Regions from separate parts of the Crocosphaera sp. XPORK-15E genome, predicted to be linked through region 1. Evidence: predicted binding sites of a transcription regulator. Region 1 holds the regulator's gene; the other holds the start of a gene.

Region 1 (9,657 bases):
AGGCGATAAACCCGCCAAATAAAGATTATTTTTGTTCTTATTCATTAGTTAGGCTTTTTTTATGACGACTCACACTGAAACAACTATCTTACTCCAAGATCTTGAACGGGTTAGTCAGGTTCGTTCTAAGATTTCTTCTCATTTAATTCAAATTGCCGATACCTTAGAAAAAGGGGAATCTCTGGGAAAAAATCTATCAGGAAAATTAGAACTTGATCGAGATATTGAAGATCTCAGTAAAGTCAGTAAGAATTTGCGAGAATGTGTGTTTCGTCTGTTAGTTTTGGGAGATATGAAGCGGGGAAAAAGTACCTTTTTGAATGCGTTAATTGGGGAAAATTTATTACCAAGTGATGTTAATCCTTGTACCGCTTTATTAACCATTGTCCGCTATGGAAAAGAGAAACAGGTAACAGTTTACTTTAATGATGGAACATCCCCCCAAAAGATTGATTATAAGACCTTTAAAGAGCGTTATACCATCGATCCCTCAGAAGCAAAACAGTTAGAAAGGGAAAAAAAACAAGCCTTCCCGACAGTAGATTATGCGGTGGTTGAATATCCTTTACCATTATTAGAAAAAGGGATTGAAATTGTCGATAGTCCTGGACTTAATGATACAGAAGCCCGCAATGAATTATCTTTAGGATATATTAATAATTGTCATGCCATTTTGTTTGTGATGAGAGCTTCTCAACCTTGTACCTTAGGAGAGCGTCGTTATCTCGAAAATTATATTAAAGATCGCGGGTTAAGTATTTTCTTTTTAATTAATGCTTGGGATCAAGTTAAGGAAAGTTTAATTGATCCAGATGACCCCGACGAGTTAGCAGAAGCTGAGGGAAAATTAAGAAAAGTTTTTCACGCTAACCTCGCAGAATATTGTCAAATTGATGGTTATAATCTCTATGATGAGCGAGTATTTGAAATTTCCGCTTTAACTGCCTTAAGACAACGTTTAAAAAATCCTGATGCTCCCCTTAAAGATACGGGATTTTCTGCTTTTTTAATGGCTCTTAATACTTTTTTAACAAAAGAAAGAGCGATCGCTGAATTTCGACAAGCATTAACCTTAGCAAGACAAGCATCTAGTCATGTCAGGGAAGCGGTTGAACGTCGTATTCCCCTATTACAAAAAGATGTGGAAGAATTAAAAATACAAATTAATTCAGTCGAACCTGAATTTAAAATTTTGAATCAAATTCAGGAGCAATTTAAAGGAGAAATTAGAGAAATTAGAGATGAGAAAGCCAGAATTATTGCTGATTCTTTTCGTGACTATGTATTAAATCTAGGAAATACTTTTGAGTCTGATTTTATCCATTATCAACCTAACCTAAATTTCCTTGATTTCTTATCCAGTGGAAAACGGGAAGCCTTTGAACAAGAATTAAGACAAGCCTTTGAAAAATATATTAGCGATCGGATAGCTGACTGGAGTAAAACGGCTGAAAAAGAAATGGATTCTGCTTTTTTAAAGCTCTCTAAAATTGCCACAAGTTACGGTGACTCTTATACAAAAATTACCGATAGAATTACAGAAAAATTAACAGGAACTACCTTACAAAATATATCTGGTTCTTCTCAAGATGATCACTCACCTAGTTGGGCAAAATGGGCGGCGGGAATCTTTTCTTTAGCGAGAGGAAATATTGCAGGAGTGGCCATGGCCGGTGCAGGTTTTGATTGGAAAAACATAATTCTTAACTTTATTACTGTATTCGGTGTAGGCGCAATTATTACTTCTTTAACAGGAATAGTTTTGGGGCCAATTGGGTTAGCTTTGTTGGGGTTTGGTGTGGGAATGTTACAGGCAGATCAAGGGCGTAAAGAATTAGTAAAAGTGGCTAAAAAAGAGTTAATTAAACATTTACCTAAAATTGCTCAAGAACAGTCTCCAAAGGTTTATGATGCGATTAAAGAGTGTTTTGATGGCTATGAAAAACAGATTACTGAAAGGATAAATGATGATATTAATTCGCGCAAAGCTGAATTAGATAATTTAGTCAAACAAAAGGAATCCCATGAAATTAATCAAGGGAAAGAAATCGAAAGATTGACACAATTAGAACAAGAAGTTAAGAGTGAATCTCAAAGTATTGAGATGCTTTATCAAAACTTCTTAACAACAGCTTCCTGATGATAAATTAAGTAAGGTGGGCATTGCCCACCTACAGGATTATGAGTAATAAAAATGGAACAATCTAAAAATTTTCTACAAGTTAGTAATGCCTTTAAAAAAGCCCTGGATATTTTAGAGATTGAAGAAACTTCTGACCTAAAAAAAGATATAATATCTTTGTGTAATTATCTAGAAAATCCCACATTTCGCATCGCTGTTTTTGGCCCATTTAATTATGGAAAATCCACCTTACTCAATGCCTTATTAGGTAATAAAACCTTACCCATTGATTTAATTCCTACTACGGGAGCAGCAATTTATGTTAAATATGGGGAAAAATTATCAACAAAAATTACCTTAATAGATGACACAATAATTTGTGAAGAAGGCACAGACATTCTCAAAAAATATGCCATTCTTAATGATCAAAGATATATGAGAGATGATGTAAAGTCTGTTGAGGTTTATTGTGAGCATCCCCTATTAAAAATGGGGGTAGAATTTCTAGATTTACCTGGAACAAATGATCGAGAAAAACAAGATAATTTAGTTAAAGATAAACTATTAACAGCAGATTTAATCATTCAAGTGGTTGATGGGCGTAAATTAATGACATTAGGAGAAAGGGAAAATTTTAGAGATTGGTTACTAAATAGAGGAATTAATAGTGTAGTTTTAGTTATTAATTTTCTCAATTTATTAGAGTCTGAAGAGCAAAAAGAAGTTTATCATCGTCTTCGTTTTGTAGCTGAAAGTTTTCGTGTAAATTTGCCCCCCGGAATTAGTAATTTATATCGTGTTGATGCTTTACCTGCTTTAAGAGCAAGATTAAAAGGAGATAATTGTGCTGCACAAACTACGGGATTATCAATTTTTGAATCAGCTTTACAAAGTATTGTCACAACTCAAAAAGAAAGTTTATCTTTCCGCATTTCTCGTCTTGTAGAAATACGTAATCAACTAAAGATTATTACGGAAAACAAACAGCAAATAATTACTCAAAAATTAGAGAAAGAGCAGCAAAAAATAGAGATTCAAAAAAAAGCTGTCAAAATTATTAAACAAGGATTTCAACGTAGTCTATCTGAGTTTGAAAGTTGGCTATATTTACCAAAATTATTAACTAATTATCAAACAGAAATGTCCCTCGCTTTAGAAAAAAGAAACTTTAAACAGTGGCACCAGAATGAGTTTGAAAGCAAGATTTTAGCTTATAAAACTATGATTATGGAATGGGTTGATAAAGCCTGTGAATTTTTTGAACACCAACCCTTAAACCCTTTAATAATTAGTTTTCCTGAAATGCCAAAAATGTCACCACCAGCAATAGAAAAGGTACAAAAAAAATCTATAGATATTGATGATATTGCTGCCGTTGGTGTCCCCACAGGAATTGGTTGGGTATTAGGTGGGCCAGTGGGGGCAGCAGTTTTAGGGGGTGCAAGTTATTTATTGAATAAAACAACAACTAAAACAGAACAAAAAGAATCTCAACAGAATTCTCATGATAAAATAAGTTATAATGAAATAGCAAAAGAGTATTTAACTCGTTTTAGTGAACAAGCATTTTTAAGCTTACGTCAATATGAACAGCAAGCAGAAAAAATTATGATCTTGACTGAAAATAAAGAATCTGTAGAAATGACTCAACTGTCTCATCAATTACAATTATTAAATGATGTTTTAGCTATACTTGATCAACCATGTTTTAACAGTGACAAATAAAATTGTATGCAGATAAAAAAGCAAAATACTAGCATTATTGTTGATGATAATGCGATGAGAATTTACCTTGCTAGTCCCGCAAAAGAAGGTCAATATCCAGGGATTTTGTTCTATTCAGATATCTATCAATTAGGTATTCCAATTACTAGATTAGCTGATCATTTAGCGGGATATGGATATGTAGTAGCTGTCCCTGAAATTTACCATCGTTTATTACCGATAGGAACTATTATTGAACCTAATGATTTAGGTAGAATTCAAGGGAATGAAGCAGCTAGAAAAACTGCATTATCAGAGTTTGATCAAGATGCTAATGCTCTGATTAATTTTCTCAGTCAACAGGAAAATGTGATCTCTGATAAAATTGGAACTATGGGCTTTTGTATTGGGGGACATTTGGCGTTTCGGGCTGCATTTAACCCTGAAATAAAAGCCGCCGTCTGTGTTTATCCCACCGGAATTCATAATGGTAAATTGGGCCGAGAAAAAGCGGATTCTTTAGCAAAAATGAGTGAGATTATAGGGCAAATTTTATTGATTTTTGGCACAGAAGATCCCCATATTCCCGAAGAAGGAAGACAATTAATTATAGAGTCTCTCACACAAGCTAATGTCTCTCATCAAGTGATAACTTATAAAGCGAATCATACCTTTATGAGAGATGATGGCTATAGATTTGATCCGGTAGCAACTGATTTAGCTTGGGGAGAAATTACGAATTTTTTAAAGTCAGTTTTGTAACCTTGAAAATTGAGGGAGTTACTAGGTTTAATGGTTGGTTAAATATCGTTCAATTAATAAAATAGCGACAATATCATCAACGGGACGAGGGGGAACCCGCATTCCTTTAGGAATTAAGCTTGTTAACCCTTTGGGGGGATACATTTCCCAATAGCGATCGCGGGCTTCTAGGGTACTGTTGCGTTCATCTACCATAATAATCGGAATAGAGGGTAAAAATTCCTGTTCTAATTGTTTTTTCCACTGTTTAGATGTGGTTTGATTACCCATAACTAATAATTCAATTGGAAACTGTTGAGATAGGGAATTTAGGGTTTTCATTGCTTGGTTAGACTCAATAACTTCATGATAATAAAGTTTACCTTGATTATCGGTTACTGCTATCCCACATTTATCGCGTCCGGGATCAAATCCTAAGATTATTGATGATTTTTCCTTGTTCATTGTTCACTTTCAGTTTCAAACATAATTTCATCATTCTTAATGGCAATTAATCTTATTTTTAGAGGGCCGAGGGTCTTTGTATCCTCAATAGTAACTGCTTTTAGTTCATCTAATCCTTCCTCAGATTGTTTTATTCTTTCAATAAAATCAATGACAGTTTTTAAGCGACCATCTCCTACTTGAATATTACCAATAACCCCCGCACGACGAGCGCGAAATTGAGTAGCTGCTAACAATAAATCAAGTCTTTTTTGCACATTTTCTTCCGTTAATGCTAAAGAATCTATGGAAACAGTGGCAATGGTTTCTCCTTCACTAAAAATCTTTTGATTGAGAACAACATCAGCAAAAACACGAACTTCTTTTTCCCCTTGTACATAATTACCAGCCGAAATAATTCTAACAACATATTCTTTGCCATCTTGTAATTGTTTAATCAATTGTTCTACTTGTGCTTGGGTAATTTGAACCACTCTTTCATCGGGTTTAATGTCCTCTTTTCCTACTAATTGGATCGCCGTTCTATTGGCTTGTCTGAGCAGTTCATCAACCACTTGATTACCTGCTTTTGGTACCACAATACGCACTGAACCAATGGCTAAAACTTGACCACGAACAATGGCAATTTGTCTTTCTCTTAAATCTTGATAATTTTGATAATATTGTTCTAAGATTTCTACTTGTTTTTGTAAATAAGCGGATTCTCTTTCTAATTGTTCTAACTGAGATTCTCGATTTTTAAGAACAATATCTTTCTGATTAATAGCTTGATCGAGTTCCACAATTTGACTATCTCGGTTATCAATTTCTGTTTGGAGGGTACTTTGTTGCTTCTCTAAACTTTGGAGACGGGTTTCTAAATTTTTGAGGCGGGTTTGTCGTTCATTTAAAATGCGGGTTTGGGAAGCAATTTGGGACTTTCCCTGTTTGAGTGCTTCATCTCGTTTGCGGACTTCTATTTGTAAGCTTTTAATTTCTTGATCGAGTTCAGTTTTATTTTTTTGTAGGGCTTGTTTTTCTTTGAGTAAAGTTGTAATATCTGTCCGTAATTTTCGAGCTTGATCGGAAACAGATTTGAGTTGTTTTCTCGCTTTGGAAAAATTTTGATTGGTTGAGTTTAATTTTTTTTGTGCAGTATTTTGTTCTGTTTTTGCTTCTTGTAATTTTTGTTGAATATCCTTTTTATCAATGGCAAACCTTTCTAAATCAGCTTTAGCAACCCGTAATTGTTTTTGAATTTCATCAAGTTCAAATAGTCCTTCTCTGAGAGATTTACTAAAGGTTAATAAAACTCCAAAGGTAGAAGCGGCGATCAAAGCTCCCGTCAAGACAGTAACAACAATCGCCGTTTGTTTCGGACGAAGATTACCAATGGTTAGTCGAGCTTTGCCAACTTTGGTGCCTAAGCGATCGCCCAATGCCGCGATCAAGCCTCCTAAGATTAAAACGGCTGCAATTAGGATATAAGCACTGGTCATTCGCTTTTAACATTGATAAGAACGTTAGGTAAATTGCTGACTAAGGACTACAGGATTATGAACAGTGATTTTTTTCTTATGAATAGAAATCATTTCTTCCTGACGTAAATCTCCCAACAAACGAGTGACAGTCACACGGGTAGAACCAATGGCCTCGGCGATCGCTTGATGAGACAATTTTAAGTCAACGCGAATCCCTTCAGGAGTCGGTACACCAAAGTCCCGACATAAAATTAACAGAAAACTGACCAAACGGGAACCCATATCACGATGAGCGAGGGTTTCAATCATCATTTCTGTTTGTAAAATCCGTGAAGATAACCCCTGAAGCATTAAAATCGACAAATCTGGATTACTTTTTAAGGCCTGCTCTACTTGTTCAATGGGGGCAGATAATAATTCCACCGGAGTAAAGGCCACCGCATGATAAAAGCGATCTGAGCGTTGGCCGGTAATTAGGGAAAGTACCCCAAACACACTATTTTCTCTCAATAAGGCCACGGTAATTTCCTCCCCTGCTTCATAGACACGGGAGAGTTTGACCGCACCTTTGAGCAAAAAGTAAACCCTCTCGGCGGGATCACCAGGGAAAAAGATCGTTTTGCCCCGTTCAAAGGGTTCCACGACAGGGGGATAGGGGCCGCCACCAATGCGGCGAAAAACGGCTGCTAAGGGTTTATCCTGTGGTACAGATATTTCCATCACACTTTAATATAACACCGGAAAAATAAGGGGTCTGAAAACACCAAGGGGTGATAGAGCAGAAGTCAGAAGTTTGAAGTTTGAAGTCAGAAGTAAAACCCTTATAGTTAATGGTTTTGAAACCCGTATACTATACCTCATTCAACTGCACACTGCTATAAGTTAATGATAGAAACAACACTTTAACGTATCTTCAAGGGTTTTTGCTACGTTTTGCTTCACAATGTTCCTATTGGGATGATACATCCCTCGTTCTGTCAATGATTATAGCTACCCATCTTCCATAATGGGGGCATAATGCTTAGAAAACTTGTCCAATTGTCCAGAAGACTATGTTAGATTTAACCGGAAAGAACGCGCTCGTTACAGGAATTGCTAATAATCGCTCGATCGCTTGGGGAATTGCTCAACAACTCCATAAAGCGGGGGCCAACCTCGGTGTTACCTATTTACCCGATGAAAAAGGACGTTTTGAGAAGAAAGTCAGAGATGTGGTTGAACCCCTCAACCCGTCCATTTTTGTACCTTGTAATGTTCAAGATGAGGCCCAGGTGGCGGAAACTTTTCAAGCGGTGGCTGATACTTGGGGAAAGTTAGATATTTTAATCCATTGTTTGGCTTTTGCAGATAAGGAAGGGTTAGGGGGCGACTTTAGTGGGGTTTCCCGTGAAGCGTTTAGTCAGTCCCTGGAAATTAGTACCTTTTCTTTGGCTAATATGGCTAAATATGCTAAACCTTTGATGACTGAAGGCGGCAGTATTGTCACTTTGACTTATGTAGGGGGTGTCAAAGTCATTCCTAATTATAATTTGATGGGAGTGGCTAAAGCTGGGTTAGAGATGAGTGTGCGCTATTTAGCGGCGGAATTAGGCCCTAATAATATTCGGGTGAATGGTATTTCTGCGGGGCCTATTCGTACTTTAGCTTCTTCTGCGGTAGGGGGCATTTTAGATATGATGCGTCATGTGGAAAATGTGGCCCCTTTGAAACGGACAGTAACTCAATTAGAGGTGGGTAATACGGCGGCTTTTTTGTGTAGTGACTTGGCCAGTGGGATCACCGGACAAATCATTTATGTGGATGCGGGTTACGAAATTATGGGAATGTAAAAATCAAAAATGAGGGATTTTCCCCCTCATTTTTTTGTAATATTCACCTACTTTTTGGGCTGATAACCTGTCACAAAATTTCTTAAATAAGGTATGATAATCACTGAATACTGTTGAGTTATAGTTTCTGATACCTATTGATGAAAATTCCTATTATCTATGCTTATCCTCGTTCGGGAGGGACGTTAGTTAATCGATGTTTAGGGAGTATAGCGGGCAATCTTATTCTATCTGAAGTTAATCCCCTAGCTTCAGTACATCCCATTGCTGAGCAGGCACAAGATTGGCTTGATCTTCTCAAAGATGATCAGCTAGATGAGTTTGTCCATAAGTCCTATGGTCAACAGATACATTTTTTGGCCACTCAAGCCAAAGCATCAAATAAGCATCTAATTATTCGTGACTGGACAGCGGCCAACTTTATCGATAACCCTATTAGTAATAATATATTGACACCCAGTTTCTTATTGGAACAAGATTTATATTTATCCCATTATGGATTAACTTCTTTACCTGTGGTGATCGTCCGTCGTGTGGCAGATGTTTATGAGTCGATGACGCGCATATTTCCTCACTTAAATTTGGAGATTCAATCTTTTGGAGAAGCTTACTTAGCCTATGCTCAAGCAGTTTGTCATTATCCCATTTTTCACTATGAACAAATCTGTCAAGATCCTCAGACTCAAATTCGCTTAATTTGTCAAACTTTAGAAATCAATTATGATCCCGACTTTCTCAATAAATTTTATCAGTTTGATAAGTGTACTGGAGATAATACCATTGAACAATCATCAAGAGGGAGGCAACTAACCGAAATTAATTTACTTCCCAGTCATACAGAGTCCAAATCATATATCATAGCGAGTAATGATGAAAACTGTCGGAGGGCAAATCAGTTATTAGGTTATGAATGAGACACAACAGTTAGAGACCCTATGGCAAGTCTTAGAATCACGCGATCGCGTTGTTATAAAAGCCCAGCAAGAATATGATCGTCTGCAGGGACAGATCAAGGAGCAGAGAGAAGATATACAAAGACAAACTCGCCATCTGGAAAATACAATGAGGCTTCATTTTGAAGAAGTACAAAAACTTACCGTACAACTGCAACTGAGTCAAGCAAAAAAAGAATCATTACAGCAGGTTATTGAGCAACGAAATGTGACCATAGAAGATATCAAAGGTCAACTACATCGTAGCGAAGAAAATAGACTTTTTTTGTTAGATAAAATTGATCAATTGCAAGAAAAACTTAATGAGAGTCAAGCCACTATTGAAGGGATGGAAAGCAGTAAATTTTGGCAGTTAAGGCAAGGTTTGGTCAAGTTTAAAAAAT
Region 2 (9,657 bases), on a different contig from region 1:
GCTATCGGAGTTAATGGTTATTGTCTCAAAGGAATTGAAGCAGAACATCTTATCTTAGCCTTACGTTCTGTTGCTACGGGAGCATCTTGGTGGGATCAAACAGGGACAACAGAAATTCGCGCTGTTTTTGCTCAAAAACCTGTTATAAATACAGATACAATTGAAGTTATTGATAATCCTTTGACCCAAAGAGAACAGGAAATTTTAGGTTTAATTGCTCTGGGAAAAACCAATCAAGAAATTGCTCTTAACTTGGGCATTGCCACAGGAACAGTCAGGGTTCATGTTCATGCTATTTTACAGAAACTAGATGTCCGCGATCGCACTCAAGCAGCCATTTTAGCGATTCAACAGACTTCCTTAAAATAACCAATCCGCGATCGCCTAAAGACCAAATGGGATCTATTGGTGTTCCAGACAAATGTTAAGATACCTCAAAGATTCGTCCATTGTCGTCTTATCTTTTTGCTTAATCTAGTCATCTCATGTTAAAGTTGTCAATTTTCTCCCTCAGCTTATCGAGTGTCCTTGCTTTCTCCTGTATTCTAGGAATCGGAACACCAAACGCTAATTATGCTCAAGCTTTTCCCGTCAAGAATGCTCCCTTAGCCCAAACACCAACAGATACAGGTACAGAAGAAGAAGTTGATGATCCCACTGATCCTAATAATCTACGTCCTCTTAATCAAGCAGATAGCCTTCTCAGTTTGCAAGGAGGAGAAAAATTGATGAGTGAGGCCAATGAAGCCATTAATCAAGAAAATTATGGCTTAGCCGTCACGAAACTGCAACAAGCACGCAAAATTTTTAACCAATTATCTAATTTTCATCTCCAACTCGCCAATAGTTTCTCTGGTATTGATACAAAAATTTTTGATTCTCAAAGAAGCAACGCCCTAAAAACCGGACAACTGAGAGATTCCGCAACTTATCAATTAGCCTTAGTTCATCGGGCGCAAAATCAACCAGAATTAGCTGTTCCCCTCTTAATTCAGATTATTCGCTCTCAAAACCCCACCACCGACTTAGGCAAAAAATCCTATCAACAATTATATGAACTCGGTTTTGTGGATATGCCTTTTGGTAACGAGGGGACAACTGCACCGCCCCAAAACTAATCAACTGTTCTTATGATCATTTCCTGACAGACTCCTCTCAAGGTGTCTCACACACACAAATTAAGTCACAATAAATTTAGTATTTGTTTTTTGGGGAAAATTCCATGGTTGGACTCACACAAGTTGAAGACATGATTAAGGCTCAACTCCCCGACGCTCAGGTGGTGGTTAGAGATCTCACAGGTGGGGGCGATCATTTAGAAGCGATCGTGGTTTCTCAGTCTTTTGAAGGTAAAACCATGATCAAGCAGCATCAGCTAGTTTATGGCGCACTTCAAGAGGCAATGGCATCCGAGGCCATTCATGCCCTCGCTTTAAAGACTTATACCCCTCAAGCTTGGGAAGCGGCCCAATAAATTGTCTAAGCTACAATAAACATCATCGAAACTGAAGGCCGATCCGCGCCATCATTATCATTTTTCATGATTTGCATCGAATCGTCAGTAAATTTTTTAGGAGTAGTTATGACCCCAGACGTTAAAGAGCGCATTGATCAATTAGTCAAAAGCAATAAAATCTTGGTCTTTATGAAAGGAAACAAGTTAATGCCTCAATGCGGGTTTTCCAACAATGTAGTACAAATTTTGAGTACCTTGGGAGTACCCTTTGAAACCGTTGATGTCTTAGCTGATCCCCAAATTCGTGAGGGCATTAAAGAGTATTCAGAATGGCCCACCATTCCCCAAGTTTATATCAATGGGGAATTCATTGGCGGTTCCGATATCGTCTTTGAAATGTACCAAAAAGGCGAGTTGCAACAGCAAGTTGAAGTGGCTTTAGCTTCTTAAGCTTAAGACAATTTGGGGTAGGAGATTAATTTCCTACCCCACTAAACTAGAATATGTTAGTAATAATCCGCTTCTGTTTGGGTTTGTAAGGCAGCTAACTCAAAATTAGAAGGGTCACGGAAGAACCGCCACGCATCTTCCTCTAAGCGATGAATTAGATAGGATTCTAGGGTGTTTGTCTGCCGTAAACAAGCGATGTAGCCATCCATGTATGACTGAATTTCATCAAAACGGCGACCACGATTCCATAGATCTACCATGCCATCAGTGAGTTTTTGATAATAACGAATGGTCTGGGGATCTTGAAGCATAATTGTTAGGTTAGGCGACTTTAAATGGGGGTTGATAAAAAAGAAATAACTTGATTCTAATGAATCATTCTCAGAAAAACAAGTTAGAATGTTTATAAAGACTAAGAATTTAAGAAAATTTCATCCTCTGTATATCTTCTATTTTATCCTTTGGCCATTCATTTGAAAACAACCTCAATAGAAATTACTGATCAAAGTTAACAAAAAAAGACAAAACACTGTAAACTTTAATATTTTCTTCGGAACTTAGCCGAAACGTCGTAGCCAATGTTACAAATTCTTGACATTACGTTTGCTAGGCTAAGGAGTGTCAAATTAGAAGGATGAGAACTAAGGTGAGTCTGATTTACATTGCTATCGTTGAGGGGAATCCTCACCTACGCTCATTATTAGGTTGGCATTTGCAACAAGCAGGTTACATGGCTCAGCAATGCGCTAACCTGCACCAAGCGCGTAATGCCTTTGCTCATCGCCAACCCGCCTTAGTTATTCTTGACTCTGATCTTCCTGACGGAGATGGCATGGAATTGTGCCAATGGCTCCATCAACAACGCCAGTCGATGATTATGATTCTATCGGCTCGCAATACAGAAAAGGATATTGTTAAAGGGCTAAATGCGGGGGCTGATGACTATTTAAGTAAGCCCTTTGGTATGCAAGAATTTATGGCCAGGGTTGAAGCCTTAATCAGACGGTTACGGGTTGCTTCTGCCCCACTTTATTTGGATTATGGCGATTTAAAAATTGATCTAGTACAGCGTCGCGTACAATTTCGTGGGGATTTTGTCGATTTAACCCCTCAAGAATTTAGCTTATTGTATGTGTTGGCCCAAGCAGAAGGAAACCCCCTCAGTCGTGCAGAATTGCTCCAAAGAGCTTGGCCAGAGGCCATTGATAATCCCCGAACCATCGATACTCATGTTCTTTCCCTACGCAAGAAAATTGAAACTGACCCCCGTCAACCAAGTTTAATTCAAACGGTGCGAAATGTGGGTTATCGGTTTAATCCAGAGGTACTACAAGACGCTTCTGCCTCACCGTCAGCACCTCCCACCACCAGTCAAGCTCAAATTAGCCAGAATAGCCATAGTCCCCGTTTATCTAGTACCCATTAGATTTCCGGTTTAAAAGCAGGAGTTTTGAACATCCCGTGCTTTCTGATAAATATCCAAACTTTTTGTAGGTACCCTGTTAATTTTTAAAATTAACAGGGTACTTTAAGATTGTAAAGCTATTCAATTTCATGAGTGATTTATGATCTTCAAAAATTCCCATTTAGTAGAGTTATATTATAAGTCTAAACAACCGTACAAAAACCAAGGCTTTACGCTGTTCATGGTCACGTTACTGGGAACTGTAGGAACTGTTGCTGCAGCCGGATTAATTATTAGTACGACCACCGTGATTAATGCTAACACAAAAGCTGTAACTGAAAACCAAAACCATCATGGAATTGCTGAAGTTGCCCAAACTCGCATTAAATCTTTACTCATTGAGCATCCTAAACTGCTTGAATTTAATGACATTGAATGGGAAGAACAATTAAATTCCCCAAATTCTTCACAAGAATCTGAGGATTTTTCTAAGGCTTTACGTATTTGTAAAAATCAGCAAGATTGGAAAGCGGAAAAAGAAGATATTTTAGCCTTAGCTGAACACAAAAAAATCGAGCTTCCTTTTGGAAACTTTTCTCTAGAAAGCTTTCAAAAAATAGGGGATAATCAAGGGATTGCAACGGTAAATACTGAAATTAAAAACGGAGATTCTAGCTCATTTGAATTAGCTATTAATTTTTTTGATAATTACTTATCTGATCCGGTTCCAGTCTTATGGTTAATGGGCAAAAAAACTGGACAAGGAACAGCAAAAAGTCAGGTCACAGGTGATGTCTGGGTAAATGATTGTCAGTTTCCTCTTGATAAAATTAACATCACTGAACCGGATACTTATCAAGCTAAATATACAGGCATCAAACCGCCCGAATTACCTGATTTAGAATCTGTCAAACTAAGATTGCCAGAGAATCATTATTTAACAATAATTGATGAGGAGAAAAAAGGAAGAAAAGAAACAGAAAAAGAAACAAAAAGAGAAAGAGAAACAGAAAAAGAAACAGAAAGAGAAACAGAATTTACTTTTCCTCGGTCAGAAGATCAACCAACCCGCATCGAAAATAATAAAAAAGTCTATGAATATGTAATTACAGAAATTGATACGATTAACCAGATAGAAATCAATTCAGGGAGTAAAGAGGAATCTGTTACAGTTATCTTTTATGTATTAGGGGATATTCAAGCAGATAATATTATTCATAAATGTGAATCTAATCAACCTTGTTCCCCAGAAAATTTTATTATTTTGGGTTATGAAGGTTCTCGAATAAATTTACAATTTGAGCAATTAGATGCTTTTATTTTTGCTCCTAACTATCAACTAGAAATTAAACCTAAGAATTCCCCAGATCATCCGGCCCAATTTAGAGGAAGTTTGTGGGTAGATAACTTATCTCTTGAAGGTGATGATGATAGTGAGCAATTGGAATTTAAACAAGCTTTCACCTGGAGAGATTTACCTCAACAATTGCAATTAATTAATCCGTCTCCAAAGTTGATTCAAGTCACCTTAAATCAACAAGAAAAAGAAAACTAATAGTTTATATTTTTGCTTTATAAGAATCTGAAAGCAAAGGGAATATTCCCTGGAAAATAGAGTAGATTGAATCATTATTTTTTTCCTGAATTAAAGTGGCATGAGGGAATTTTTCAGTTAACCAAGGGGACAACCCATAGCTAATAGCAGAAACCCCTTCACCAGAGAGAATGATTTGAGTAATCGCAGTTGATGACTGCTCTACTTGAGTCAGTAATGTTGTTATTTTTTGATGCAGTTGGTGTCGCCAAGGTTCAATGATTTGTTCAGTCATTTCTCGACGGGTAACACCCCAAATTTGTTGAGCAATGGTTGAAGAAAAGGTTTCTTGTTGCTGTAAAATTAATCGGCTTAATTGAGCCGCTTCTAACATTGCATTCCCTAACGGATGTTCCTGTAATTGCTGACTTAAGCCTTCTCTTAGCAATAAATCTGGGTATCCAGGTTGGGGAAAAGGTGCTTGAAGTGTGGGAACTGTTTGAGTCATTTGACCATACCATTGAGGGTAAATTAATTGACACAAAATATCTTGATTCATTCCTTGACTTCCGTAAGCAAACCGTTGAGTTGTTAACCCAGAAAATCCCTGGGAAATATCAACTAAAGCTAATTCTGTGACGGTTTCTGTTAATTCAATGACCAAAGATAATTGAGGGGTTTCATAATGGGGTTGAGTGGGACAATAAGCTAAAGCTAAGGCGATCGCTTTGGGAACCCAGAGCATTTGCTGAGGAGTCTTGATCAAAGGAGTTTCTAATAATAGGGTTTGCAATAAAGCGCGATCGCCTGAATTCCATCGAGCGGGACAGATTAAAACAACCCCTTCTAATTGCCCTAGAATAGATTCTAAGGTGAATTCCCCGATGCTGAGTGATGATTGATCCGTTAAGCTGGTGCTGAGGTGATTTAAGGATTGTTTCCAGTAATCTAAGGGACTCTCATTAAGAGAAAGGTTAGGGAAAGATAGGTTAAGAAGCTCTGATAAAGGATAGTCGGAAAATTGCTCAGGAGAGTTTAAATTAACCTGTAATAAAACTGCCGTCAAAGGATTAGTTGTAAGATCAATACCCAAATACCAGGACGTATTAATGATAGGATTGTTAATGGAAATTGGACTTTTGAAAGTTGGCTGATTGAGAGATAATTCTAATTGTTGTTGGAGACGATTACAATAAGCCAAAAACTTGGCCTCTCCCTGTTGTCCTAACTGGTGCATCCTTTGCAGTCCTTCTCGCAGAGAATCAGAATAAGTCTGTAAATCTTCCCGTAAAGATTCAAACACCGTGGGTAAAGTTTGATCAAAACTAGATAAGGAAGTCGATAAAGATGGTTCGGTTTGTTCTAAGGGTTCTGGTAAACTATTGTCACAATGAGTTGACAATTTGGCCAAAAACTCTGACAAAATCTCTTGGCGTTGCTGTTCCAGGGTTTGAATTTCTTGTAAGAGAGATTGTCGCTGATGATGTAACTGCTCTAATTCACCTTGTAAGGGTTGTAACCATTGATTCAGACTCGTTTCTAAGCGCGTCAACACCATGTTCGTAAGCTTTTCGGCCTGAGTGTCAAAATTCTCATCCATTGCCCCTGCTTGACACAGCAATAGATAGTGTCGTACTCTTTCGAGAAGGATTAACACTTCTGGATTTTCAGCGAGTTGTCCTTCCCACAGAACCCGCTCAAGGTCAGTAATTAGGGATTGAAGCTTATCTTGAACCGCCACAGTAATTTGTTAAAGATAATTAAGAATAGGTGAGATCACAAAGAAGACTTCTAGAAACTTTAAAAAATAAGCCCATGATTTTTGATAGGCTTAGCATAGCAGATGAATTAGCAATCTGCTTATGGGCTTATGGAAGATATCAACAACTCTCGTCACCAATCTCCTGATTTAGAAAAGTTAATACAAACAGCGTCTTTCTTTGCTGGTTTACCAGAAGAAAGTTTAGAACTTGTCATGAGTCACGCTGTTACCCGTGTTCATCCTGCCAACCGTGTGATTCTCTTGGAGAATGACTGGGGGGGTTCCGTTTACTTTATTTTAGAAGGCTGGGTGAAAATTCGGACTCACAACTTTGATGGGAAGGAAGTCACCCTCAATATCGTCGGTAGAGGGGAGGTGATTGGGGAAATGGCCGCTTTAGAGGAAGTTCCCCGTTCAACTGATGCCATTACCTTAACTCAAACCACTGTCAGTAGTATTCCAGCCCAAGATTTTGTCAGTTTACTTGAGAGTGATCCCATTGCGGGGGTTCATTTGGCTCAATTAATGGCCAAACGGTTAAGACAAATCAACCGACGGCTAAGATTACGGGAAGCGGATAGTCTCTCACGGGTGGCTGATACTTTATTATTTTTAGCAGAAGGTCAGGGCAAACGGACGGAAAGAGGGGTAGAAATTCCTAATTTACCTCATCGGGAGTTAAGCAGTATTAGTGGGTTAGCGCGGGAAACTGTCACGCGATCGCTGACTAAATTAGAAAAAAAGGGTTTAATTAAACGGGAAGATGATATTCTTTGTATCCCTTCTCTTGATTCTCTAGAGCAAATTATTTCCTAAATGAGTTCTTCTTCTGAGCCGCTTAATCAACCTTCAGCAAAGGATACTGATGCTTTAATGAATGATTCTAATTGGGTAGATGAAGGGGAAGATTCAACAAGTCCGACTCCACCGGAACCCCCTAAAATGGCGACATTAAGCCTTTCTTCTGCCAAAACCCGCCAAACCTTAGCTATGGTGGAAACGGCGTTTTTAGCCAGTGCGGGTAGCTTAATTTGGTTAATTAACTATTATTTTCCCCTAGGGCCCCTATTGCGGCTCTTTTTTCCCATTCCCATTGCTTTAGTTTATCTCCGTTGGGGTAGTCGAGGGGCTTGGATGGGGGCTTTAGTTTCAGGATTATTGTTAACAGTATTGATGGGGCCAACCCGCAGTATTGTCTTTGTAATGCCTTATGGATTGATGGGGGTTCAATTAGGGGCCTGTTGGCGACGGGGGGTTAATTGGGAGTTTTCCATGTTTACTGGGGCTTTAATTGGCACCTTTGGCTTCTTTTTTCGCTTTTGGTTATTCTCAATTTTGTTGGGAGAAGATTTATGGCAATATGTGATTAATCAAATGACAGGGTTAGCTGAATGGGGATTTTTAAAGTTAGGAATTCTCGCTCAACCTAGTTTTTGGTTCATTGAATTGTTAGCAGTTATTCTCATTTTTGTCAATAGTATTATTTATTTATTTGCAGTTCATTTAGTGGCTTTATTGGTGTTAGATAAATTGGGAAATCCCATTCCTCGTCCACCAAAATGGATACAGGTTATCTTAGATCATGAGTGAACTACTAAAGGTTTCTGGTAGGGGCTTAATATTATTAAGTCCATTTATTTTGGGTTTAACACTGTTAAACCCCTACGGGTTTCTGGTAGGGAAATAATATTATTATGTCCCTAATTTATGTAAAATTGGACAAAGTTGTACATGAAGATGAAGATTTGTAAATTAAGATCAAGTTAAATTCTGTCAAATCAAAAAAAAGTGAGTTTTAGTGGTTGACAGCAAAGTATTCAGTGATTATACTTATTTTAAAGATTTGACTATATAGTTTTTAGTTTAATCTTTATCAAATTAAACTCGTTTATTCTGCTAACTCTGTGTTGAGGATAGTGTATTTTTTATGCACGAAATACTTAACTTGAGGAGCAAATATTCTGTTTATTTTAGTCTATTTTTTATATTTAATTTTTAGATTACCATCAATTATGACTACACTTTCCTCTATTAATTCCTTGCTAACCGTCAATTCTTTAGCCATTGAGCCATCCCTAATGGCTGTTTTAGAACAAGCAATTTTATTCAGTCAAACCCAATTACAAACCTTTGCCAATGACTCTGAATTTGCCGCTAAAATGGCAGTTGCTTTTAACTCAACCCAAAGCGCGGATACCTTACAGACAGCATGGCAAAACGATGATTTTAGTGGGTTTCCTCCCCTAGAAATCCGCTATCAGTCGGAGTTAAATGGAGCTTATGGGGCTTATGGGCAGTTAAATGGGGTTATTTATCTGTCTTATGAGTATTTACAGCAACTTTCTCAGTCCCCCACTTCTCAAGGGGGGTTAGGGGGGATAGATCTCTTAGCAGCCTTATTGTTAGAGGAATATGGCCATTATGTGGACGTGGTGTTAAATGGCAATAATGACAGTGCAGGAGATGAAGGGGCAATATTTTCGGCATTGGTACGAGGGGAAAGTCTGAGTGAGACTGAGTTAGCAGCGTTACAAGCGGAAGATGATAACGGAGTTATTAGCCTTAATGGGGTAAATATTGCGGTAGAAATGGCGAATTTTACGGGAGGCAGCGAAAATAATAACTTTGTCGGAACTTCTGGAGATGACCAGTTTTATCCTGGAACGGGAGCAGACACTATCATCGGTGGAGGAGGGGTTGACTACCTCCAAATTAATAACTCAACAGATACCTCTAGCACTACTGTAAATTACTCCGATTTTAACAATGGGACAATAACAGGTGGTTTAAATAACGGTACAAACTTCAAAGAGGTAGAAAGAATCTACCTGAGAACCGGTTCAGGTAACGACAACATCGACGTATCAGCCACAAATTGGAATGCAGAGTGGTCAGCCGATGTAGGCGGTGGAGCGGGAAATGACCTAATTATTGGCGGTAGTGGACGAGATGTTCTCTATGGAGAAGCAGGAGATGATACTATCCGAGGCGGTGGTAGTGATAGAGATGACCTGTATGGCAATGACGGCAATGATTCTATCTTAGGAGAA

Evidence for each region. Region 1 encodes NtcA, which controls nitrogen genes in cyanobacteria. Its sites were predicted from a motif close to TTTGTANCNNNNGNTACAAA; they were not measured.
Region 2: VB691_RS18545 (DUF6761 family protein) is a predicted target of NtcA. The motif match lies at 2,475-2,494, and genes of this name have one in related genera.

Annotation. Positions count from the first base shown of each region.
Region 1 covers NZ_JAYGHQ010000003.1:128,757-138,413, forward strand. Annotated here, with positions in the region: gene VB691_RS03535 (hypothetical protein) at 1-22, shown strand, start outside; gene VB691_RS03540 (dynamin family protein) at 62-2,140, shown strand; gene VB691_RS03545 (dynamin family protein) at 2,195-3,847, shown strand; gene VB691_RS03550 (dienelactone hydrolase family protein) at 3,854-4,588, shown strand; gene VB691_RS03555 (pre-16S rRNA-processing nuclease YqgF) at 4,616-5,032, opposite strand; gene VB691_RS03560 (DUF3084 domain-containing protein) at 5,029-6,510, opposite strand; gene ntcA (global nitrogen regulator NtcA) at 6,535-7,212, opposite strand; gene fabI (enoyl-ACP reductase FabI) at 7,545-8,321, shown strand; gene VB691_RS03575 (sulfotransferase family protein) at 8,462-9,235, shown strand; gene VB691_RS03580 (hypothetical protein) at 9,228-9,657, shown strand, end outside.
Region 2 covers NZ_JAYGHQ010000016.1:215,698-225,354, forward strand. Annotated here, with positions in the region: gene VB691_RS18525 (response regulator transcription factor) at 1-369, shown strand, start outside; gene VB691_RS18530 (hypothetical protein) at 486-1,118, shown strand; gene VB691_RS18535 (BolA family transcriptional regulator) at 1,223-1,474, shown strand; gene grxD (Grx4 family monothiol glutaredoxin) at 1,583-1,906, shown strand; gene VB691_RS18545 (DUF6761 family protein) at 1,963-2,217, opposite strand; gene VB691_RS18550 (response regulator transcription factor) at 2,553-3,332, shown strand; gene VB691_RS18555 (hypothetical protein) at 3,553-4,866, shown strand; gene VB691_RS18560 (hypothetical protein) at 4,871-6,586, opposite strand; gene VB691_RS18565 (Crp/Fnr family transcriptional regulator) at 6,716-7,423, shown strand; gene VB691_RS18570 (DUF2232 domain-containing protein) at 7,481-8,197, shown strand; gene VB691_RS18575 (Calx-beta domain-containing protein) at 8,620-9,657, shown strand, end outside.